One region of the Pseudomonas sp. JL27(2026) genome, then DNA from elsewhere that is predicted to be linked to it. Evidence: predicted binding sites of a transcription regulator. Region 1 holds the regulator's gene; each other region holds the start of a gene.
What was found. Region 1 encodes FliA, which starts transcription of late flagellar genes. Its sites were predicted from a motif close to CTAAAGTTTNNNNNNNNNNNGCCGNTAA; they were not measured.
Positions count from the first base shown of each region.

Region 1 (5,787 bases):
TGCAGTTGGTCGAGCAAGGACTCGAACTCGGCATCGGTAATTTCATCACTGCCTGGCGCAGCAGCTTCTGCCGCAGCCGCTGGGGCTTCGGCCTGCTCCTTGACTGCATTCAGCGAGTCGAGCAGTTGTTCGAATTCGTTGTCGGTGATGTCGCCCGATTCGCTTTCAGCGACCGGTGCCTCAACCACTTCTTCGACCACGGGCGCAACCTCGGCCGAGGCCGGTTCGGCCAGGCGAGCCAATGCCGCCAGCAGCTCCGGCGTCGCTGCCGTGATCGGTGCACGCTCGCGGACTTCGCTGAACATGCTGTTCACCGCGTCGAGCGCTTCGAGAACCACGTCCATCAATTCCGAGTCGACGCGACGTTCACCCTTGCGCAGGATGTCGAACACGTTTTCGGCGATGTGACAGCACTCCACCAGCTCGTTGAGCTGGAGGAAGCCGGCGCCCCCTTTTACAGTGTGAAAACCGCGAAAAATTGCATTGAGCAAGTCCGCATCATCCGGTCGGCTTTCAAGCTCGACCAGCTGTTCGGACAGTTGCTCTAGAATTTCGCCGGCCTCAACCAGGAAATCCTGAAGGATCTCTTCATCGGCGCCGAAGCTCATTAATGGGGTGCTCCTACAGGTCTAAACCTAAAATCCAAGGCTGGAAAGCAAATCGTCCACATCGTCCTGACCGGACACAACGTCTTCACGTTTATCGGCATGAATCTGCGGACCTTCACCCTGCGTGAGATGTTTTTGTGGATCTTTTTCGGCCAACATCGCTTCGCGGTCATGTTCGATGCCTGCAAAGCGGTCGACTTGACTGGCCATCAGCACGAGTTTGAGCAGATTGCTTTCGACTTCGGTGACCAATTGGGTCACACGCTTGATGACTTGCCCGGTGAGGTCCTGGTAGTCCTGAGCCAGCAGAATGTCATTGAGGTTGTTCGACACGGTCTGAGTGTTCTCGACGCTGCGCGTCAGGAAACCGTCAACGCGCCTTGCCAGCTCACGAAATTCCTCGGCACCGACTTCACGCCGCATGAACCGGCCCCAGTCCGCACTCAAGGCCTGGGCATCAGTGCTCAGGCCATTGACCAGCGGGGTGCTGTTCTCGACCAGGTCCATGGTGCGATTGGCTGCGGCCTCGGTCAGCTTGACCACATAGGACAGGCGTTCGGTGGCATCCGTGATCTGCGACACTTCCTCGGCTTGAGGCATGTGCGGGTCAATCTGAAAATTGACGATCGCGCTGTGCAGCTCGCGAGTGAGCTTGCCAACTTCCTGGTACAGGCCGCGATCACGGGTCTGATTGAGCTCATGGATCAGTTGCACCGCGTCACCGAACTTGCCTTTTTCAAGGCTGTCGACCAGTTCGCGGGCATGTTTTTTCAGGGTCGATTCAAAATCGCCCTGTGAAGATTCGTTGTGCTCCATAGCTCCCCCGTGGCGGATGCATCAACCGATGCGTTCGAAGATTTTTTCGATCTTGTCTTTCAACGCCTGGGCCGTGAAGGGTTTGACCACATAGCCGTTAACGCCGGCCTGAGCCGCTTCGATGATCTGCTCGCGCTTGGCTTCAGCGGTCACCATCAGTACAGGCAGGTGCTTGAGCTTTTCATCGGCACGCACGTGACGCAGCAGATCGATACCGGTCATGCCAGGCATGTTCCAGTCTGTTACCAGAAAGTCGATGCTTCCGCTGTTGAGCACAGGGATGGCGGTAATGCCGTCGTCTGCCTCGACCGTGTTGGTGAACCCAAGGTCACGCAACAGGTTTTTTATGATCCGCCGCATCGTTGAGAAGTCATCAACGATGAGGATTTTCATGTTCTTGTCCAATTCGACCTCCAAGCAGTCTTAAACGCGCTCAGCACCTGAACGCGCCATTTCAATCAATCCGGCGTAACACTCAACGACTGTCTGGAGTACAACGGGCCGAGACCGGTTCAGCCTAAGCCGTACCAGCCTCGTTCGCAGCGCCCCACACGGCCTGTCAACGCGCTCGCCACTCCCCCAAACGCCCCCGCAAACGGGCCGCGCACTGGCTGTGTAACTGGCTGACCCGCGATTCGCTGACCCCCAGGACCTCACCGATTTCCTTGAGGTTCAGCTCTTCGTCGTAGTACAGCGCCAACACCAGTCGCTCACGCTCCGGCAAATTGGCAATCGCGTCCGCCAGCGCAGCCTGGAAACGTTCGTCTTCCAGGTCACGCGACGGCTCGAGATGAGCACTCGCGCCATCCTCATGCAGCCCTTCATGCTCGCCGTCCTGCAACAGATCGTCGAAGCTGAACAGCCGGCTGCCCAAGGTGTCGTTCAAAATCCCGTAATAATCATCGAGACTCAATTGGAGTTCGGCCGCAACCTCGTGATCTTTAGCGTCACGGCCGGTTTTAGCTTCAATCGAGCGAATTGCGTCGCTGACCATGCGGGTATTGCGGTGGACCGAACGCGGCGCCCAGTCCCCCTTGCGTACTTCATCGAGCATCGCCCCACGTATGCGGATACCCGCATACGTCTCGAAGCTTGCGCCTTTGCTTGCGTCGTACTTGGTCGACACTTCGAGCAAGCCGATCATCCCGGCCTGGATCAAATCCTCGACCTGGACACTGGCCGGCAGGCGAGCCAGCAGGTGATAGGCAATACGCTTGACCAGTGGCGCATAGCGCTCGATCAATTCGTACTGGGCGTCACGTGCCGACTTTTTGTAAAGGTTGTAACCGCTGGCTGTCATAGCACAGGTCCTGCCGTTTGTTGCACGAGACGCTCGACGAAAAACTCCAGGTGCCCGCGCGGGTTGGCAGGCAACGGCCAGGTATCGACCTTCTGTGCAATGGCCTTGAACGCCAGCGCGCACTTGGAACGCGGAAAGGCTTCATAGACCGCACGTTGCTTCTGCACTGCCTTGCGCACGCTCTCGTCGTAGGGAACGGCACCGACGTATTGTAAGGCGACGTCCAGGAAGCGGTCCGTGACCTTGGTCAACTTGGCGAACAGATTGCGGCCTTCTTGCGGGCTTTGCGCCATGTTGGCCAGCACGCGGAAGCGATTCATGCCGTAATCGCGGTTAAGCAGCTTGATCAGGGCATAGGCATCGGTGATCGAGGTCGGTTCATCGCAGACCACCAGCAAAACCTCTTGCGCGGCGCGGACAAAACTGACTACCGAGTCACCAATACCGGCAGCGGTGTCTATGACAAGCACGTCGAGGTTGTCGCCGATATCGCTGAAGGCCTGAATCAGGCCGGCATGCTGGGCAGGGCTCAGGTGAACCATGCTCTGGGTGCCGGAAGCTGCCGGAACGATACGAATACCGCCAGGCCCCTGCAATAACACGTCGCGCAGCTCACAACGGCCTTCGATGACGTCGGCCAAGGTATGTTTGGGTGTCAGCCCCAACAGGACGTCGACGTTCGCCAGACCCAGATCGGCATCCAGCAGCATGACGCGCCTGCCAAGCTCGGCGAGAGCCAGGGACAAGTTAACTGACACGTTAGTCTTCCCGACGCCACCTTTGCCGCCGGTCACCGCGATCACCTGTACGGGATGCATGCTGCCCATGTTCTTTCTTTACCTTGTCTTGCTTAGACGCGGGCTACATAACTGGCTGCGCGTTCACACTGGAACAATGCATGGCAGTCCGTCGATGTAGGTACAAATCTATTCATTAATACCTCAGCCAACCCGCTTGGTCGGGCTGTGGTAGAGATCAGCGAACATGTCAGCCATGGCTTCTTCGCTGGGTTCTTCCTGCATTTGCACACTGACGGCGCGGCTGACCAGTTGGTGGCGGCGCGGCAGGTGCAGGTCATCCGGGATACGCGGCCCATCCGTGAGATAGGCAACGGGCAATTCATGACTGATGGCCAGGCTCAACACTTCGCCCAGGCTTGCCGTTTCATCCAGTTTAGTCAGGATGCACCCGGCCAGCCCGCAGCGCTTGTAACTGTGATAAGCGGCGGTCAGTACCTGCTTCTGGCTGGTGGTAGCCAGAACCAGATAATTCTTCGACTTGATGCCACGCCCGTTCAGGCTTTCCAACTGCATGCGCAATGCCGGATCGCTGGCTTGCAGGCCGGCGGTATCGATCAACACCACACGCTTGCGCAGCAGCGGATCGAGGGCTTGCGCCAGGGACTGGCCCGGATCGACATGGGTCACGGAAACGTTGAGGATCCGGCCCAGGGTCTTGAGCTGTTCCTGCGCACCAATACGGTAGCTGTCCATGCTCACCAGCGCGATATTTTGCGCGCCGTACTTGAGCACATAACGGGCAGCCAGCTTGGCCAGGGTCGTGGTCTTGCCCATGCCGGCAGGGCCGACCATGGCAATCACGCCACCTTCTTCAAGCGGTTCGATTTCAGGCGTGCTGATCATCCGCGCCAGATGCGCCAGCAGCATGCGCCAGGCTTGGCGAGGCTCTTCGATTTCGGTAGTCAGCTCCAGCAAATCGCGGGACAACGGGCCGGAGAGACCAATACGTTGCAGGCGACGCCAGAGGTTGGCCTGGGCCGGACGGCTGCCTTGCAGTTGATTCCAGGCCAGGGAGCCGAGCTGGACTTCCAGCAACTCACGCAGGCCGTTTAGCTCGAAACGCATCGAGTCGAACGCGCGCGGATCAACGCCGGTGCTCGCCGCAGGGGCAGGCGCCGGACGCTTGGGTTCAGCGTAGGTCGGCTCAATCAGCGGCTCGGCCGCGGTCAGCGGCAAACCGGCGAACAACTGCCGATTGGTACTCGCGTCGCTGTCGCCACGCAGGCTCAGCTCGGCTTGAGCCGTGACAATGCGTGACTGGGTCTTGCGCAACTCGTCTTCGAGCTCGATGTTCGGCACACGCGGCGCCAGAGCCGACAGCTTGTAATCCAGGGCAGCCGTCAACTCGACACCACCGGCGATCCGGCGATTACCAATAATGGCGGCATCAGCGCCCAGCTCATCACGAACCAGTTTCATGGCCTGACGCATATCGGCGGCGAAAAAACGCTTAACTTGCATAAACCACTACCTCAGCCGTTGGGCCCTACTGTCGCAACGATGGTCACTTGCTTGTTGTCCGGGATTTCCTGGTACGCCAACACGTGCAAACCAGGAACCGCCAGACGTCCGAATCGCGAGAGCATGGCGCGAACCGGACCGGCTACCAGCAGAATCACTGGATGACCTTGCATCTCTTGTCGCTGCGCGGCTTCGATCAACGAACGCTGCAGCTTCTCTGCCATGCTTGGCTCCAGCAGAACGCCCTCTTCCGAGCCTTGTCCTGCCTTCTGCAGACTATTGAGCAATATTTGTTCCAACCTTGGCTCCAAGGTGATCACAGGCAGCTCAGACTCAGTGCCTACAATGCTTTGGACGATGGCGCGCGACACGCCGACGCGGACGGCGGCCACCAGCGCGGCGGTATCTTGACTCTTGGACGCGTTGTTCGCGATGGCTTCGGCGATGCTGCGAATGTCCCGCACCGGAACCTGTTCAGCCAACAACGCCTGCAAGACCTTGAGCAACTGCGACAGCGAGACAACTCCCGGCACCAGCTCTTCGGCGAGTTTGGGCGAGCTTTTGGCCAGCAACTGCATGAGTTGCTGGACTTCTTCGTGGCCGATCAGCTCACTGGAGTGCTTGTACAGAATCTGGTTGAGGTGGGTGGCCACCACGGTACTGGCGTCAACCACGGTATAACCGAGGGACTGGGCCTGGGCGCGTTGACTGATCTCGATCCACACCGCCTCCAGACCAAAGGCCGGATCCTTGGCGGTAATGCCGTTGAGCGTGCCGTAGACCTGGCCCGGGTTGATCGCCA
Region 1 is NZ_CM167794.1:1,775,012-1,780,798, reverse strand. It holds gene AC1Z1G_RS08000 (chemotaxis protein CheA) at 1-608, opposite strand, end outside; gene AC1Z1G_RS07995 (protein phosphatase CheZ) at 636-1,424, opposite strand; gene AC1Z1G_RS07990 (chemotaxis response regulator CheY) at 1,446-1,817, opposite strand; gene fliA (RNA polymerase sigma factor FliA) at 1,984-2,724, opposite strand; gene fleN (flagellar synthesis regulator FleN) at 2,721-3,551, opposite strand; gene flhF (flagellar biosynthesis GTPase FlhF) at 3,666-4,985, opposite strand; gene flhA (flagellar biosynthesis protein FlhA) at 4,997-5,787, opposite strand, start outside.

Region 2 (5,787 bases), 840 kb from region 1:
CCAGCGAGTTTTTCAGCGAACTCGAGGGCCTGCATGTGCACCTGTTCGAGCAATCGGCCCAGGTGCCTGAGCCGCATCCGGTCCAGGAGCGTGTCAGCGATTTGCCAGTGATGATCGAAGTGTTGCAGCAGATTGTGCTGCCCACCGCCGACGAAGGCCCGGTCGAAAACACGGGGGTGGGCCTGGCAGTGGATGATGCCGGGTTGCAGCAGGTCGACCAATTACGGCTGGGGTGCTGGGTCGAGTTTCAGGAAGACGATGAAAATACCCTGCGTTGCAAGTTGGCGGCGATTATCCAGCCGACGGGCAAGTACATCTTCGTCAATCGCACCGGCATGAAGGTGCTGGAACGCAGCCGCACCGGGCTGGCGCTGGAGTTCCACCGTGGCGCGGTCCGGGCGCTGGATGATGCGTTGTTGTTCGATCGCGCGCTGGAGTCGGTGATCGGCAACCTGCGCAGGCTCAATCACGGCAAGTGATCGCAACCTGACGGCGGATCACGGCATACTGGCGGCATCAAAAGCGTTGTTGAAGGAACCTGTATGCAGCTGGACTCCGCGAGTGGTTGGTGTCAGGGCGTTCGCCACTGCCCGTCCCCCAACTTCAATGCGCGCCCTTCAGGCGAAATCTCCCTGCTGGTGATCCACAACATCAGTCTGCCGCCGGCACAGTTTGCCACTGGCAAAGTGCAGGAATTCTTCCAGAATCGACTGGACGTCACGGAGCATCCCTATTTTGAAGGGATTGCCGAGCTGCGTGTGTCTGCTCACTTTCTGATTGAACGTGACGGTGCAGTCACCCAGTTTGTCTCCTGTCTTGAGCGCGCCTGGCATGCCGGTGTTTCGTGCTTCGAGGGGCGTGAAACCTGTAATGATTTTTCCCTGGGCATTGAACTGGAAGGCACGGATGATCTGCCGTTCACTGACGCTCAGTATCAGGCGTTGATTGCCCTGACCCGGCAATTGCAGAACGCCTTCACGGCTATTACCGCGCAGCGGATTTGTGGCCACAGCGATATCGCTCCCGGTCGCAAGACTGACCCGGGACCTGCGTTTGACTGGGCGCGCTATCGCGCGGCTCTGGAAAAAGGGGAAGGACAATGAGTTTTCTGGTGTTACTGCTGGCGGTCTGGATCGAGAAGTTCTCGGCCCTGCGTCAGCGGGTGCAGCGTGACAAGAGATGGTTGCATGAGCTGGCCAAACTGGAAGCCAGCCCACGGCTGACGGGCCGGCCGTGGCTGGTGCTGGCCTTGCTGGTGTTGTTGCCGGTCGTACTGCTGGGGCTGCTGTTGGTGGTTCTGGACCCTCTGGCCTACGGTTTGCTGGCCTTGCCGGTGCACGTGCTGGTGGTGATTTACAGCCTGGGCCGAGGTGATTTGCTCGGCGGTCTTGGGCCGTTTCGCGATGCCTGGCGCCGCGAGGACCTGCAAGCGGCGTCGCATGTCGCCAAACGTGACCTGGATATTTGCGCCGACAGTGGCGAGCAACTGCTGGAGCGGGTGCAAGCCCACCTGCTGTGGCAGGCCTACCAGAGCTTTTTTGCGGTGATTTTCTGGTACTTCCTGCTGGGCCCCGTCGCGGCCCTGAGCTATCGCCTGCTGGCGCTGGCCGCTGAACACAGCAAGAACCCGGCGCTGGCGGAGCGCGCCAGTCAATTGCGCCACGCCTTTGACTGGGTGCCGGTGCGCTTGCTGGGGGCCAGTTTCGCGTTGGTCGGCAATTTTGTCGCGGTCAGCCGGGTGATGTTGCACGAGCTGCTGAACTGGAACATCAGTGCCGCGCAGTTGATCGAGAAAGTGGGCCTGGTGGCCGGTGAGATTCCAGCGCCCGTGACGGGCCCGGAAGGCCTCACCAGCCTGGACCGGATCTGGGAATTACTGCTGCGTGCCGCCGTGCTCTGGTATGCGGGGTTTGCGTTGTGGACTGTTCTGCCGTAACCACCTCAACGCTGAAATGAACCTCATTGTGGTGAGGGCGCTTGCTCCCGCTGGGGGCGAAGCCCCCCAGTACATGCCCAAGTGATTAGGAAAACCTTATCCGGCCTTTTGCGGCTGCTTCGCCGCCGAGCGGGAGCAAGCGCCCTCGCCACAAGTGGTTCATCTGTTCAGATGAACCATATCTTGTCGTTAACCTTAAGTTACAAAGCCATCTCTTGATTTGAGCTATACAGAAGTAGCGCGCCATAGTGGCTATCTGCTGTATTCGGCTGCGCCGACCAATAAAAATAAAAAATCCAAGGGAGGCTTCCAGTGAAGAGCTTGCTCTATCCTGCTGTCGCACTGATGAACCGCCTGAGCTTCGGCATGAAGTTCAGCTTGATCAGCGTGCTGTTTTTACTGCCGATGCTGGTGACCAACTTCTATCTGGTCCGCGACTCCTATCGCGAGTTCCAGGGCACCCAGGTCGAATTGCAGAGCCTGGACCTGTTGGGCAGCAGTTTGACATTGCGGCGGGACCTGGAAACCCTGAACAACCTCGTACAGATCAACGCCACCCTCGGCCAGTCCGGCAAGGCTGGCGATGTCGAGACGAAAATCGCCGCCCTGGAGCAGACCCTCCTGCAACGCTTGCAGGGGTTGAAGGCGATGGCCATCGACCCAGATCAGATCGCGGTGTTCGACGCCAAGCGCGATGAAATGATCAGCGCCTTCAAGGCCCAGCAAGCCGAAAATTCGCTGCAAAGCAAAAGCGCATTAATCGGAAAATTGCTTGGCAGTGCGCAGGTTTTCAGTCAGATCATCGCCAGTCAGGCCGGCCTGAGCCGCGACAACCAGAGCGACATGCGCCAGTTGAGTGAATTGATCACCAGCGTCACCCCGCGCGTCACCCAAATCCTCGGCGAAGGTCGGGCGATGGGGGCTTATTCCCTGGGGCAGGGCTTTCTCAACTCGTCTTCCAGCACCCGATTCGATGAACTGCTGGCGCAGATCGAAAGGCTCCAGGCCGAGTACGGGCTGAAATTGCAGGACGCGCTGGGCTCCAGTGCGGCGGCCCGCGAGCGTCTCGCTTCATTGGCCGACACCAGCAAAGCGTCGCTGAAAAAAGCCAGCGAGCTGTTCGAAGAGCAAGTGGTCATGGCCGACACCCTCGATGCGCCGTGGCCCGCGTTTTACGATCAGGTCAGCGAGTTGATGGCTCAGACTTACCAGTTGAATGAAGCGACGCTGAAGTTTCTCGATGTTCAGTTACAGCAACGTCTGGAGCAGAACCGTACGCACATGGTGCTTCAGGCATCGGCCCTGACGGTGGTGTTCGTGCTGATCTTTTACCTCTACGGCGGCTTTTACGCCTCGACCCGCACCACGCTCAAGCGTTTGGGCGCGGTGATGGAAAAAGTGGCGGCAGGTGATATGACCGTGACCTTTACCGCTCACAGTCGCGATGAATTGGGCGAGTTGGGCAAGGTGTTCAACGCCACCGTGGCCAAGATTCACGACCTGATCGAGTTAGTGGGCAAGACCGTTAACGAAGTCGAGCGTCAGGCCGGGCAAGTGGAGTCGGTGTCGGCCCAGAGTAATCAGGCCGTGGCCGGTCAACGCAGTCAGATCGAGCAGGTGGCCACGGCGATGAATCAGATGTCAGCCACCGCCCAGGAAGTGGCGCGCAGTGCGGCAGCGGCGGTCAGCAGCGCCCACAGCGTCAACGACGAAACCATCAGCGGCCGTGGCCTGGTGGAGTCGCAGCAGGGCAGCATTGCACAACTCGCCAGCGAAATTGATTCCTCGGTGCAGGTCGTCAATCAACTGGCCAGTGACAGCCAGTCCATCAGCCGCGTGCTGGAGGTGATCAAAAGCATCGCCGAACAGACCAATCTATTGGCGCTCAATGCGGCCATCGAAGCCGCTCGGGCCGGTGCACAGGGGCGCGGTTTCGCGGTGGTCGCCGACGAGGTGCGGACCCTCGCCAAGCGTACGCAACAATCAACCGAAGAAATCGAGCAGATGATCACCCGGCTGCACAGCGGCGTCGGCGCGGCGGTGAAGGCCATGGGCGTCAGTCATCAGACGGCGAGCGGTACGGTGGGGCAGTCGGAAAAGGTTCAGCAGGCACTGGAAAACATCCTCGGCGCGGTGGGCATGATCGTCGATCAGAACCAGCAAATTGCTGCTGCCGTGGAGCAACAGACCTCGGTGGCCCACGATATCGACCAGAACATCGTCGAGATCAACCGCGCCGGGGAGCGCACCGCCCAGGGCGCACACCAAACTGAAGACGCCAGCCGGGCGCTCTCTGCACAAGTGGTGCAGTTGAAGCAGTTGATCAGTGCCTTTCGTGTGTAGTTGAGCCGGGCGCCGAAGGAATGCTGAATTCTCCGTGTCGTCTTGGTCTGAACAATCTGTAGTACTTATTAACTTTGTGAGTGAGCAGTTTCCTGTTTTCCTTCTCGGTCGGATTTGCTGTCTTCAATGATGGAAGATCCGCGTCTTTCGACCCGCTGGCTATTGCGCCACTGCCCTGAGGGAGTCCGTGTATGACTGCTGCACCCATTGGAATCAAGGGTCGCTGTGCCCATTGCCAGATCACCTTGCTGCTCAAGCCCTGGCAACTGAATGCGATCGCGATCAACGAGGCGTTTGCCTGTTCCCATTGCCAGCAAACCTTGCAGCTCAGTTGCCCGAAGCAGATCAAGCGCTTCAAGTCACTGGATGCGCTGGCGATGCTGCGCGCCAGCATGATTGTGTTGGTCGCGACAGCACTGTTGGTCGCGCTGGTGCTGGAGTGGGTGGGCTTGCTCAGTGTGGTCGAACAACTGAATTTCTCGCTGGTCGCGGTTTTTGTCTACTTCGTGGTGATGCGCCTGGCCCGGCATCGGCAGCACATGACGCTGATCCTGCAAGCCGCCAGGGCACACGCCGACTGACTACCAGTTGAACAGCGCGCAGGTGTTGGCGGTGCTGGCGGCCGCCAGTTGCTCTGGGGTGATGGTCATGATGTCAGCCAGCGCCGTGCAGATGGCGGGCAAGTGAGCCGGGCTGTTACGTTGGCCGGGGAACATGGCGGGCGCCATGTCGGGTGAATCGGTTTCCAGCACCACGCTCGCCAACGGCAGTTGAGCGATGACCTTGCGCAGGCGCAAGGCTTGCGGCCAGGTTGCAGCGCCGCCAAGGCCCAGTTTGAACCCCAGCTTGATGTACTCGCGGGCTTCTTCCTGGCTGCCGGCGAAGGCATGAATGATCCCGCCACGCTTGAGCTTGAAGCGTTTCAACGTCGCAATCACCGCCGCATGGCTGCGCCGTACATGGAGCAGGGCCGGCAGCGCGAAGTCCGCGGCCAGTTGCAGTTGCGCCTCGAACAGCACCTGTTGGCGTTCGCGGTCCAGGGTCTCCAGGAAGTAATCCAGACCGATCTCGCCCACCGCACACAATTGCCGATGCCCGGCCAGTCGGGTCAGCCAGTCGCCGAGTTCCGTCAGGTCGGCGGGACGGTGTTCATCGAGGTAAACCGGGTGCAGGCCAAACGCGGCATGCAGGTCGGGATCACGTTGCACCAGATCCCAGAGGTGCTGCCAATTGCGCTGATAAACCCCCAGCACCACCATCCGCCGAACCCCTTGGGCGCGACAGTCTGCCAACAGCGTTTGGCGGTCGGCGTCGAACTCCGCAAAGTCCAGATGGGTGTGGCTGTCGATCAGCTCCACGGTCAGTCCTGGCGAATTCGCTGTTTGAAGGTCCGTGCAATAGCCTGCACGCCGGGCTGATACTGGCCGTCCTCGATGGCGGCGAGGGCCAGTTGCAAGGCTTTGTCGGCGATCAATTGGTGTTGCTGGGCCATGGCGTTGACCGGTAAC
Region 2 is NZ_CM167794.1:938,769-944,555, forward strand. It holds gene AC1Z1G_RS04245 (DUF1631 domain-containing protein) at 1-479, shown strand, start outside; gene ampD (1,6-anhydro-N-acetylmuramyl-L-alanine amidase AmpD) at 543-1,103, shown strand; gene ampE (regulatory signaling modulator protein AmpE) at 1,100-1,936, shown strand; gene AC1Z1G_RS04260 (methyl-accepting chemotaxis protein) at 3,575-4,279, shown strand; gene AC1Z1G_RS04265 (hypothetical protein) at 4,471-4,860, shown strand; gene AC1Z1G_RS04270 (TatD family hydrolase) at 4,861-5,637, opposite strand; gene cra (catabolite repressor/activator) at 5,640-5,787, opposite strand, start outside.
Region 2: the regulator FliA is predicted to act here: its motif matches at 3,305-3,332, upstream of AC1Z1G_RS04260 (methyl-accepting chemotaxis protein).

Region 3 (5,787 bases), 2.9 Mb from region 1:
GGGACTTCATGCCCACGTAACGGTTCTCGACGATGTCCAGACGGCCGATACCGTGTTCGCCACCGATACGGTTCAAGGTCGCCAGCACGGTAGCCGGCGTCATTTCAACACCGTCCAGTGCAACGATGTCGCCGTTACGGTAGGTCAGTTCCAGGTACTGCGGTTTATCAGGCGCGTTCTCCGGGGAGACGGTCCATTTCCACATGTCTTCTTCGTGCTCGGTCCAGGTGTCTTCCAGCACGCCGCCTTCATAGGAGATGTGCAGCAGGTTGGCATCCATCGAGTACGGGGATTTTTTCTTGCCGTGACGTTCGATCGGGATCGCGTGCTTCGCGGCATAGTCCATCAGCTTCTCGCGCGACAGCAGGTCCCATTCACGCCATGGCGCGATCACTTTCACGCCTGGTTTGAGTGCATAGGCGCCCAGTTCGAAACGAACCTGGTCGTTGCCTTTGCCGGTTGCACCGTGGGAAATGGCATCAGCGCCGGTTTCGTTGGCGATTTCGATCAAGCGTTTGGCGATCAACGGACGAGCGATAGAAGTACCCAGCAGGTACTCACCTTCGTAAACGGTGTTGGCGCGGAACATCGGGAAAACGAAATCACGCACGAACTCTTCGCGCAGATCATCGATGTAGATTTCTTTTACGCCCATGGCCTGAGCCTTGGCGCGGGCCGGTTCGACCTCTTCGCCCTGACCCAGATCAGCGGTGAAGGTCACTACTTCACAGTTATAAGTATCCTGCAGCCACTTGAGGATCACCGAAGTGTCCAGGCCGCCGGAATACGCCAGAACGACCTTGTTTACGTCCGCCATGCCATCACTCCACCGGGTTGTACGGAAAGCGGTCAAGTCTACCGATCAAACCGGATAATTTACAGTGGCGCGACAGCTTATGACGACGAAGCGACAGATTATGTCGAGTGGGCGACGATTACAGCGGGTTCAGGAGGTGGCAGCAGCGTTCGGCGCGGAGCTGGCCTGAGGGGCTGGTTTCTCGACCGGCGCAACACGCTCAAGGTGCACGTTGACCCGACGATTCTTGGCTCGGTTGGCCGCGTTGGTATTGGGTGCCAACGGGTAGCGTTCGCCGTGGAAACGCATGGTTACTTGCGATTCCTGAAAGCCATTGGCCTTGAAGAAGTCCATCACGGCCAAAGCCCTGCGCCGCGACAGATCGCGGTTGGTCAGGCGGTTGCCGCTGTTGTCGGAATGGCCATCGAGTTCGATGTGATTGACCGTCGGATCGGCTTTCATGAAGTCCAGCATGACCTGCAACTTGGCCTTGGCCTGGGCATCCAGTTCGATACCACCGCCGGGGAAGCCGACTTCGGCCTGCTTCACCTGTTCATAGTTCTTCGGCAACAGCTTGGCCACGCAACCTTGATAGTCGGCATACGCCTTGCTGAATTTGACCGGCAGCAAACGCACTTCCGAGACGCCACCGTCGCGCGAATAATGACGCACTACCGGGCTGCGGCCATCCATCAAACCGCCAATCAACCGGCCGGCCTGTTGTTGTGAACTGTTCAACATCACATTGCCGCTACCGACTTTCACCGCCCCCAGGTTGATGTCGCTGCGCCCTGGTTGCCACGGCGCGGCGGCCGCCAGCAAGGTGGCCGAGCCGCCACCGATCATGGAGTTGTAGGCCTTCAGGCGAAAGGTTGCCTGCTCGCCGGCGCGCCGTACGAATTCACCCGAACCGAAATCGGTAATCGGCTGGATCAAGCGGCATTCGAATTTGTCGCCCTCGACCGTCCACTCAATGCTCTCCAGACGGGTCTGGAAAGTGAGCGCCATCGCAGGAAGGCTGGCAAACACACTGAGCAAGGCTAAATAACGCTGGCGCACGGGAGGCTCCACTGGCTTCTACACAAAAGACCGACACACTCGTTTACGGCATATCACTTGTTTACAGCACACCCTAGGGATATCGGTTGCATCCTACAAAACTTGATAGCGAGTGCCTGAGAGAGTCTTTTCCGGTAGCATTCCCCTCAGTTTGACCCGCCTGGAATTCCCAATGTCCGACCGCCTGACCCTGCTGCGTCCCGACGACTGGCATATTCATCTTCGCGATGGTGCTGCGTTGCCCAACACTGTCGCGGATGTCGCGCGCACCTTTGGTCGCGCCATCATCATGCCAAACCTTGTACCACCAGTGCGCAACGCCGCTGAAGCCGACGCCTACCGCCAGCGCATCCTCGCTGCGCGCCCGGCCGGTAGCCGCTTCGAGCCGCTGATGGTGCTTTACCTGACCGACCGGACCCAGCCTGAAGAAATTCGTGCGGCCAAGGCCAGCGGTTTTGTTCACGCCGCCAAGCTGTATCCGGCCGGCGCGACCACCAACTCTGACTCCGGCGTCACCAGCATCGACAAGATATTTCCTGCGATCGAGGCCATGGCCGAAGTCGGGATGCCGCTGCTGATTCACGGTGAAATCACCCGTGGCGACGTCGATGTCTTCGACCGCGAAAAGGTCTTCATCGACGAACACATGCGCCGTGTCGTGGAGCGTTTCCCAACGCTCAAAGTGGTGTTTGAACACATCACCACCACAGAGGCAGTACAGTTCGTCAACGAGGCTTCAGCCAACGTTGGCGCGACCATCACTGCTCACCACTTGCTGTACAACCGCAACCACATGCTGGTCGGCGGGATTCGTCCGCACTTCTATTGCCTGCCGATTCTCAAGCGCAACACGCACCAGGTTGCCCTGCTCGATGCCGCCACCAGTGGCAGCGAGAAGTTCTTCCTGGGCACCGACTCGGCCCCGCACGCCCAGCACGCCAAAGAAACAGCTTGCGGCTGTGCCGGTTGCTACACCGCTTTTGCTGCGATCGAGCTGTACGCCGAAGCCTTTGAGCAGCGCAACGCGCTGGATAAACTCGAGGCCTTCGCCAGCCTGAATGGCCCACGTTTCTACGGCCTGCCGGCAAACACCGATCGCATTACCCTGGTCCGCGAAGAGTGGACCGCCCCAACCAGCCTGCCATTCGGCGAGCTGACTGTCATCCCGCTGCGCGCCGGTGAAAAACTGCGCTGGCGCCTGCTGGAGGAACACGCGTGAGTGAAGATCATTTCGACGACGAACAGGACGGTCATGGCGGTGGCGGCGGTTCGCGCCACCCGATGGCAGCCCGGTTCCGTGGCTACCTGCCGGTCGTTGTCGACGTTGAAACCGGTGGTTTCAATTGCGCCACCGACGCCCTGCTGGAAATCGCCGCAACCGTTATCGGCATGGACGAAAAAGGTTTCGTGTTCCCTGAACACACCTATTTCTTTCGTGTAGAGCCTTTCGAAGGCGCGAACATCGAAGCCGCGGCCCTGGAGTTCACCGGCATCAAGCTCGATCACCCACTGCGCATGGCCGTGAGTGAAGAGGCGGCCCTGACCGACATCTTCCGTGGTGTACGCAAGGCGTTGAAGGCCAACGGCTGCAAACGCGCGATTCTGGTCGGCCACAACAGCAGCTTCGACTTGGGCTTCCTCAACGCTGCCGTCACGCGCCTGGACATGAAACGTAACCCGTTTCACCCGTTCTCCAGCTTCGACACCGCAACGCTGGCGGGCCTGGCTTACGGTCAAACCGTGCTGGCCAAGGCGTGTCAGGCGGCCGACATCGATTTCGACGGCCGCGAGGCTCACTCGGCGCGCTACGACACCGAGAAGACGGCCGATCTGTTCTGCGGCATCGTCAATCGCTGGAAACAGATGGGCGGCTGGGAAGATTTCAACGACTGAGTCACGTCGCTTGAAGAATTGCCCTGCATAAAAAAACCGGCCTCGAGGGCCGGTTTTTTTGCCTGACGCCTGGCTTACAGCTTGCCAGCGTTCTCGGTCAGGTAAGCCGCAACGCCTGCTGGCGAAGCGGTCATGCCTTTGTCGCCTTTTTTCCAGTTGGCAGGGCAAACTTCACCGTGCTCTTCGTGGAATTGCAGGGCGTCAACCAGACGAATCAGCTCTTCCATGTTACGGCCCAGCGGCAGGTCGTTGACGATCTGCGAGCGAACAACACCTTTGTCGTCGATCAGGAACGCACCACGGAAAGCCACGCCGCCTTCGGACTCAACGTCGTAGGCCTTGGCGATATCGTGCTTCATGTCGGCAGCCATGATGTACTGAACCTGACCGATGCCGCCGGCATTGATCGGGGTGTTGCGCCAGGCGTTGTGGGTGAAGTGCGAGTCGATCGAAACCGCGATCACTTCAACGTTGCGCGCCTTGAAATCAGCCATGCGGTGGTCCAGGGCAATCAGCTCGGACGGGCAGACGAAGGTGAAGTCCAGTGGGTAGAAGAACACCAGGCCGTATTTGCCTTTGATGGCCGAGGACAGGGTGAAGCTGTCGACGATTTCGCCATTGCCGAGTACGGCCGGAACGGTGAAGTCAGGGGCTTGTTTGCCTACGAGTACGCTCATTGGATATCTCCTGGTGTGGTGGCGTGAAGAACAAATCTGAAACAGTGTGCCGCTATTCAGCGACAGGCCTGTGACGTGATCGCCCTTCGCAAGGACCGAACATCATACACCGCGTTTTTGACCTGTCCTTAGCGGTTTTTATACCGAATCCAAAAACATCCAGACACAAATTCCACGCCCCCATGACGCCGGGCAAAACCGTTCGTCAGCCAACCTCCACTCTGGACCAATGCCTTCAGAAACCACTTTGACAATCATTCTCGTTAACATTAAGATCCATCGCAATTGAGCCATAACCAACGACGGTTCTCACCTTATGTATGTTTGCCTCTGCACTGGCGTCACTGACGGGAAAATCCGCGATGCAATCTATGAAGGTTGCTGCAGCTACCGTGAGGTACGCCAAGCCACCGGCGTCGCCAGCCAATGCGGTAAATGCGCCTGTCTTGCCAAGCAAGTGGTACGCGAAACCCTCGCCGAGCTGCAAATCAGCCAGGCGGCAATCCCCTTCCCTGTAGAATTTTCTGCCGCGTAAGCAGCATGATTTAAAGAGCCGGACTTAGTGTCCGGTTTTTTTATGCCTTTAATTCAATCGCTTAGGGAATGGATGCGGAACACAAACATTCTTATTCCGATTAATTTTCATATATTATTCAATAACTTAGGTTTGACACTCAGCACTGCCCGGCTCAAACTCGCCCTATATACGGTTACTTAAGGGCAGGACCCCATCATGAAAGGCGACGTAACAGTCATCCAGCACCTCAACAAGATTCTTGCCAATGAACTGGTCGCAATCAATCAGTACTTCCTGCATGCCCGCATGTATGAAGATTGGGGCCTGAACAAGCTGGGCAAGCATGAGTATCACGAATCCATCGATGAGATGAAACACGCGGACAAGCTGATCAAGCGCATCCTGTTCCTTGAAGGCCTGCCGAACGTGCAGGACCTGGGCAAGCTGCACATCGGCGAGCACACCAAGGAAATGCTGGAGTGCGACCTGCGCATCGAGCGCATCGGTCATGCCGATCTCAAGGCCGCCATCGCCCACTGCGAAGTGACGGGTGACTTCGGTAGCCGCGAACTGCTCGAAGACATTCTTGAGTCCGAAGAAGAACACATCGACTGGCTGGAAACCCAACTTGGCCTGATCGACAAAGTCGGCATCGAGAACTACCTGCAATCGCAAATGGGCGAGTAAGTTAAAACGACTTACCCTGCACCAACAAAAAGCCCCGCCCTCTGACGAGAGGCGGGGCTTTTTGTTGTGCTGTAACTTCTACCGAGAAAAGTTACAACGCCAACTGCAATCAGGCTTCAGACTTGTTCGCAGCCGCTTTGGCAGCCGCTTCTTTGATC
Region 3 is NZ_CM167794.1:4,632,841-4,638,627, forward strand. It holds gene AC1Z1G_RS21015 (argininosuccinate synthase) at 1-817, opposite strand, end outside; gene AC1Z1G_RS21020 (flagellar protein MotY) at 947-1,855, opposite strand; gene pyrC (dihydroorotase) at 2,028-3,074, shown strand; gene rnt (ribonuclease T) at 3,071-3,748, shown strand; gene AC1Z1G_RS21035 (peroxiredoxin) at 3,823-4,425, opposite strand; gene AC1Z1G_RS21040 (bacterioferritin-associated ferredoxin) at 4,742-4,960, shown strand; gene bfr (bacterioferritin) at 5,159-5,629, shown strand; gene grxD (Grx4 family monothiol glutaredoxin) at 5,739-5,787, opposite strand, start outside.
Region 3: the regulator FliA is predicted to act here: its motif matches at 1,935-1,962, upstream of AC1Z1G_RS21020 (flagellar protein MotY).

Region 4 (5,787 bases), 2.6 Mb from region 1:
CGGCCAGCCTGGCCAATGAAGCTCATGTCTCTCTGAGTCAGCTTGAACGGCTGTTCGCCCGGCAAGTCGGTTTGCCTGTGCGGCGGCTGGTGCTCTGGCGGCGCCTGCGCCTGGCCATGGCCCTGATACTGGCCGGCAGCAACGTGACATCAGCCGCCCATGACGCGGGTTTTGCCGATGCCGCGCACTTGTCCCGCACACTGAAAAAGATCTTCGGCGTGACCGCCAGCCACGGGCTGAACGGCCTCCAGATAGCACTGCGTGACTGATGCCTCAGCGGCGCAACGGCTGCGGTACAACGGGTTCCTCGACCAATCGCTCGGGGGTGAACGGATCAAGCAACTGCTCGACGTAACCCTGAGGAAAGTCCGGTCGACTGCCAATCCCCAGGTCCCCCTGGCGGATCTGATAGTTGTCGCATTGAAAAGCCGTGCCCAGCAACCGGTCCCACAAATTGAAGAACAACCCGAAATTCACATTGCCGGCCGCGCCGTATTTCATGTGATGGAAACGGTGTACCGGTGCCCAGGCGAACACCCGCAGCAACCACCCAGGCTTCATGTCGACATTGGAATGCTGCAACAGCAACTCGATGCTGATGGCAAACGCCAGCAACGCCGCCACGTCCACGGGGATCCCCAACAGCAACAACGGCAGCAATCCCGCTAACGCTTCCAACATCTGGTGCAGGGGATGTTTCATGAGTCCGTTGAAGCCATACAGCCGCTGGACACTGTGATGCACAGCGTGCAAACGCCACAAGAACGGCACCTGGTGACTGAGATAGTGGGTCAGGCTGATGCCCGCATCGGCAATGACGATCGCCATCGACAGTTGCAGCCATAGCGGCCAACCACTGGGCCAAATGCCCTCGAACGACAGCACTGCCACCAGCCCCGGCAGTGTCAGCAAGCCGAGTGCGTTCAGGGTTTCGTTGACCAGCGCATGGGCGATATCGCGTCGGCCATCCCCTTGAGACTGGTTCCAGGCAGGCTCATAGGGCAACCACCACTCCGCCAGGAATGACACCAGCAATGCACCGAGAAACACTGGCAACAGCCACCATGCAGAAAGCCCTTGCGCGCTCACCATCCCCACACCGAGACTCAAAAAGCCGCCCAGAAACAGCGGGGCATACAGTGTCGCCATCATTCGTTTCATACGGGCCTCCATTGATCCAGGCCCCAGCATGAAGCGCTGGCGTGTGCGACGATTGAACAAACGGCGCAACATGCAGCCGTTTGCCATTAAGGATGAATTAAGTTGCGCAGGCTAACCTGAGGCCACTTAAACAGCTCACACAAGGACTGACCCCATGAAGACGTTGACCACCCTGCTCACTGCTACCGCCCTGACCCTGACCGCCGGTTTCGCCATGGCGGATGTGCGTCCGGACCTGATCCCGGGCCTGCTCAAGGACGGCGCCATCATGGACATGCAGAAGCTCAATGAGGCCGCCCTGGCCCAGCACCCTGGCACCACAGCGGCAAACATCACCGACACCGAACTTGAGCACAATGCCACGACCGGCGCCTATGCTTACGAAGTCGAAATCCGTGACGCCAAGAACGTTAAGTGGGACGTGACACTGGACGCCAAGACCGGCCAGGTACTGAGCAACAAGCAAGACAAGTAACGCACCCAACAAAAAGCCGCGAGACCTTCGGGTCTCGCGGCTTTTTTGCACCTCGGCGGTAAATGCCCGCAGGGTTACGCCCTTGTAGAGTCATCGTGTAGCAACTCGGTGACCGGGTCGCAACACGATGAGGCAGGCAGGTTGAATCAGGCGCTCAGGCGCGCCGTCACTTCGTTCAACTGCCCCGACAACCCTTGCAGGTTGTGGCTGGCGGCCTCGGTGCGTTGCACGTTGTCCATATTGGTACTGGCGATGCTGGTGATCTCGGTCAGGTTGCGCGAAATGTCTTCGGCGACCGAGGTCTGCTCTTCGGCCGCGGTCGCGATCTGACGGTTCATGTCGCGAATCGCTTCCACCGACGCGGTGATGCGCTCCAGCATGGCGCCGGCCTCTGTCACCTGCTCGACGCTTTCTTCGCTGCGCGACTGGCCGCTTTCAATGGCCTGCGCCGCGTCCACTGCACCGGTCTGCACGCTCTGGATGATCTGGTTGATCTCGATGATCGAAGCCGCCGTGCGCTGGGCCAGGCTACGGACTTCATCGGCCACTACGGCAAACCCGCGTCCGGCTTCACCGGCCCGGGCCGCTTCGATGGCAGCGTTCAGTGCCAGCAAGTTGGTCTGCTCGGCAATGCCGCGAATCACTTCCAACACCTTGCCGATGCGCCCGCTGTCGGCTTCCAGACGACGGATGACCGTGGCGGTGTTGGCGATTTCGCCGCGCATCTGGGTGATGGTGTAAATCGTCCCCTGCATGACCTTTTCGCCTTGCTGGGCCGACTGGTCGGCGTCGTCGGCCGCTTTCGCCGCGTCGGCCGCATGCCGCGCCACTTCCTGAGCGGTGGCAGACATCTCGTTCATCGCCGTGGCCACCTGATCAGTGCGGTTGAACTGCTCGTTGGTGCCGCTGGCCATCAGCCCGGCAATCGAGTTCAGTTCACCGCTGGCGCTGTTCAGGTCAGTGGCGCTGCGTTGCAGACGGCTGAAGGTTTCTGCCAGGAAATCACGCAAGGTATTGGCCGCAACGGCCAACCGACCCAGTTCATCCTGACGGTCGTTGTTCACGCGCTCGGAGAAACGACCCTGGCTCAACTGCGCCACGTACTCGATCAACTTGCGAATCGGGTCGACCAATTGACGGTTGACCAGCCACAGGCTGAGCAAGCCAATCAACAGACCCGAAGCGAGCATCACCACGATCCCCAGTAACACGGTGCGGTCGGCACTGGCGCTGATCAGCGCCGATTGCTCGACACCTTGCTTGCGCAAGTCGATGACCAGTTCGCTCATCTGTTCACTGGCGGCGCGGTCCACACCTTTGACGGCATTGTCCCCGACGGCTGCGTCGGCACCGGCGGCCACGTAAGCGTCACGGCCCTTCTGGTACGCGCCACCCAATACACGATGGGCTTCACGCAGGCTTTCCAGGCGATTCTTGAGTGAAGCGTCAATGCCCCGCTCGTGGGTCAGCTCACCCAGGATTTTCTGGACATCCGCCTGGCGCTCTTCAAATTGTTTCCAGTACTTGTCCAACTCGGCCGGCTGCTTGCCGCGCAGCAGAACGTTTTTCCATTCCTGAACCTGGGCCTTGAACTGCAGGTTGGCCTCATCGATCAGTTGCGAGGTATGCAGCGGGCCTTCGATCAGGTTGCTATAGCTCTGCACCCCGTTGGAGAGGAAGTGAAAGCAGGCCAATGCGATCAACAGCATCGCAAACAGGCTGCCGCTGAGCAGTGCCAGGATTTGAGCTCTCAGGGATTTGTGCAAAAACATCGAGTGATACTCATGACAGGGATGAGGCACGCACCGCACGGGCATGCAAAGTGTCCGGACATCCCTGTCAGCAACGCTTCGGCCCACAGCCAGAAGCGTGCACGTTAACGTTTATGCCATCGGCGCTACGGGCGCTTTCTTGAGGCAATCCGACCACCGGTCGAAGGCAATTTACCGGCGCCGTCAAATCGTCACAAAACGGTCAAAAAGCCTTGCAATGATGCGGCTCAAGTGAGCCTGTGAACGTTCTGACAGGCGCCTCCCCAGCGAGACTCAATGAACCACAGCATTGACCAACGTCACCGTGATTCTGACCTGTTCGGCCTGCTCTACGGCTTCAGCTTTCGTCCCGGCGAACGCGGCCGCGAGATCGATTCGGCCAAGGCGTTGCAGTATTTGCAGGTACCGGACGACCCCGAGCAGTTCCTCTGGCTGCATTTGAACCTGGCCCACGCCGCGTGCGAGCGCTGGATGAAAAGCCATCTGGCGCTGCCGGACGAATTCTTCGAGGCGCTGCACGAAGGCTCACGTTCAACCCGCATTGAACACGTCGACAGCGCGTTGCTCGCGGTGGTCAACGATGTGGTGTTCAACCTCAGCAGCATGGTGTCCTCGGACGTCTCGACCCTGTGGGTCTGCGCCCGCAGTCGGTTGATTGTCAGTGCGCGCCTGCAACCGCTGCACTCGGTGGACAAACTGCGTTCCTCGGTCAAGGCCGGCGAGTGCTTTCGCTCACCGCTTGAATTGCTGGTGCATTTGCTGCGCGACCAGGGCGAAGTGCTGACGCAGATCGTGCGCAAGACCAGCCAGAGCGTCGATCAGATCGAAGATGAGTTGCTGTCCTCGCGCCTGTCCACCAACCGCGCCGAACTGGGCGCCAACCGCCGGGTGCTGGTGCGGTTGCAGCGGTTACTGGCGCTGGAGCCCGGTTCGTTACTGCGGCTGCTGAACCGGCCGCCGCCCTGGTTGCAGAAAGACGACGTCAAGGAGCTGCGCAAGTCCACCGAGGAGTTCGCGCTGATCATCAACGACCTCACGGCCCTCGGTGAGCGGATCAAGCTGTTGCAGGAAGAAATCGCCGCCAACCTCAACGAACAGAGCAACCGCACGCTGTTTACCCTGACCGTGGTCACCGTACTGGCGCTGCCGATCAACATCATTGCCGGTTTCTTCGGCATGAATGTCGGCGGGATTCCGCTTTCCGGCGACCCGCAAGGCTTCTGGATCCTGGTAGCACTGGTGGCAACTTTCACCGTGCTGGCGGGGCGCTGGGCGTTTCGCAAGCGCCAGGATTACTGAGCACATTTCAGCCCAACCATTCACTGTGGCGAGGGAGCTTGCTCCCTCACCACAGGTAGTGCATTCGGATCAATGGGCCCGGAAAAAACCTAAACCCTGATCTGAGGCAGCCTCTGTGTAACATTTAGCAACGATCATGGCGGGCACTCCTTTCTTCCACAGGACTGTCCGGCAATGGCTACTCCTTCCTTGACTGCCGCCTCCCCCGCCAGCGACACCCGGCCGGCACTCGATGCAAAAACCGGTGTGTTCACCACCGTGGTGTTTTTCGCGGTACTGGCCATGGGATTGCTGTTCACCGCCTACAGCCTGATGCACGACATGCACGAACTCGGCACCACGGTGACCACCTGGACCCCGTTTCTGCTGCTTGGCGTGGCGTTGTTGATTGCCCTGGGCTTTGAGTTCGTCAACGGCTTCCATGACACCGCCAACGCGGTAGCCACGGTGATTTACACCCATTCGCTGCCGCCGCATTTCGCGGTGGTCTGGTCCGGGTTCTTCAACTTCCTCGGGGTGCTGTTGTCCAGCGGTGCCGTGGCGTTCGGCATCATCGCCCTGCTGCCGGTGGAACTGATTCTGCAAGTCGGCTCCTCCGCCGGTTTTGCGATGATCTTCGCCCTGTTGATCGCCGCCATCCTGTGGAACCTCGGCACCTGGTGGCTGGGCTTGCCGGCCTCGTCGTCCCACACGCTGATCGGTTCGATCATCGGCGTCGGTGTGGCCAACGCCCTGATGCACGGGCGCGACGGCACCAGCGGTGTCGACTGGGCGCAAGCGACCAAGATCGGTTATGCCCTGCTGCTCTCGCCGCTGATCGGCTTCGGTTTTGCCGCACTGCTGTTGCTGGCATTGCGTGCTTTCGTCAAGAACCGCGCCCTGTACAAAGCCCCGAAAGGCAACACTGCGCCGCCGTGGTGGATTCGCGGCATGCTGATCCTGACCTGCACTGGCGTGTCCTTCGCCCACGGCTCCAACGACGGCCAGAAAGGCATGGGCCTGATCATGTTGATCCTGGTCGGCACCTTGCCGATGGCCTACGCGTTGAACCGCACCATGCCGGCCGATCAGGCGTTGCAG
Region 4 is NZ_CM167794.1:4,395,234-4,401,020, forward strand. It holds gene AC1Z1G_RS19980 (helix-turn-helix transcriptional regulator) at 1-269, shown strand, start outside; gene AC1Z1G_RS19985 (sterol desaturase family protein) at 274-1,161, opposite strand; gene AC1Z1G_RS19990 (PepSY domain-containing protein) at 1,316-1,636, shown strand; gene AC1Z1G_RS19995 (methyl-accepting chemotaxis protein) at 1,783-3,408, opposite strand; gene AC1Z1G_RS20000 (transporter) at 3,685-4,707, shown strand; gene AC1Z1G_RS20005 (inorganic phosphate transporter) at 4,882-5,787, shown strand, end outside.
Region 4: the regulator FliA is predicted to act here: its motif matches at 3,525-3,552, upstream of AC1Z1G_RS19995 (methyl-accepting chemotaxis protein).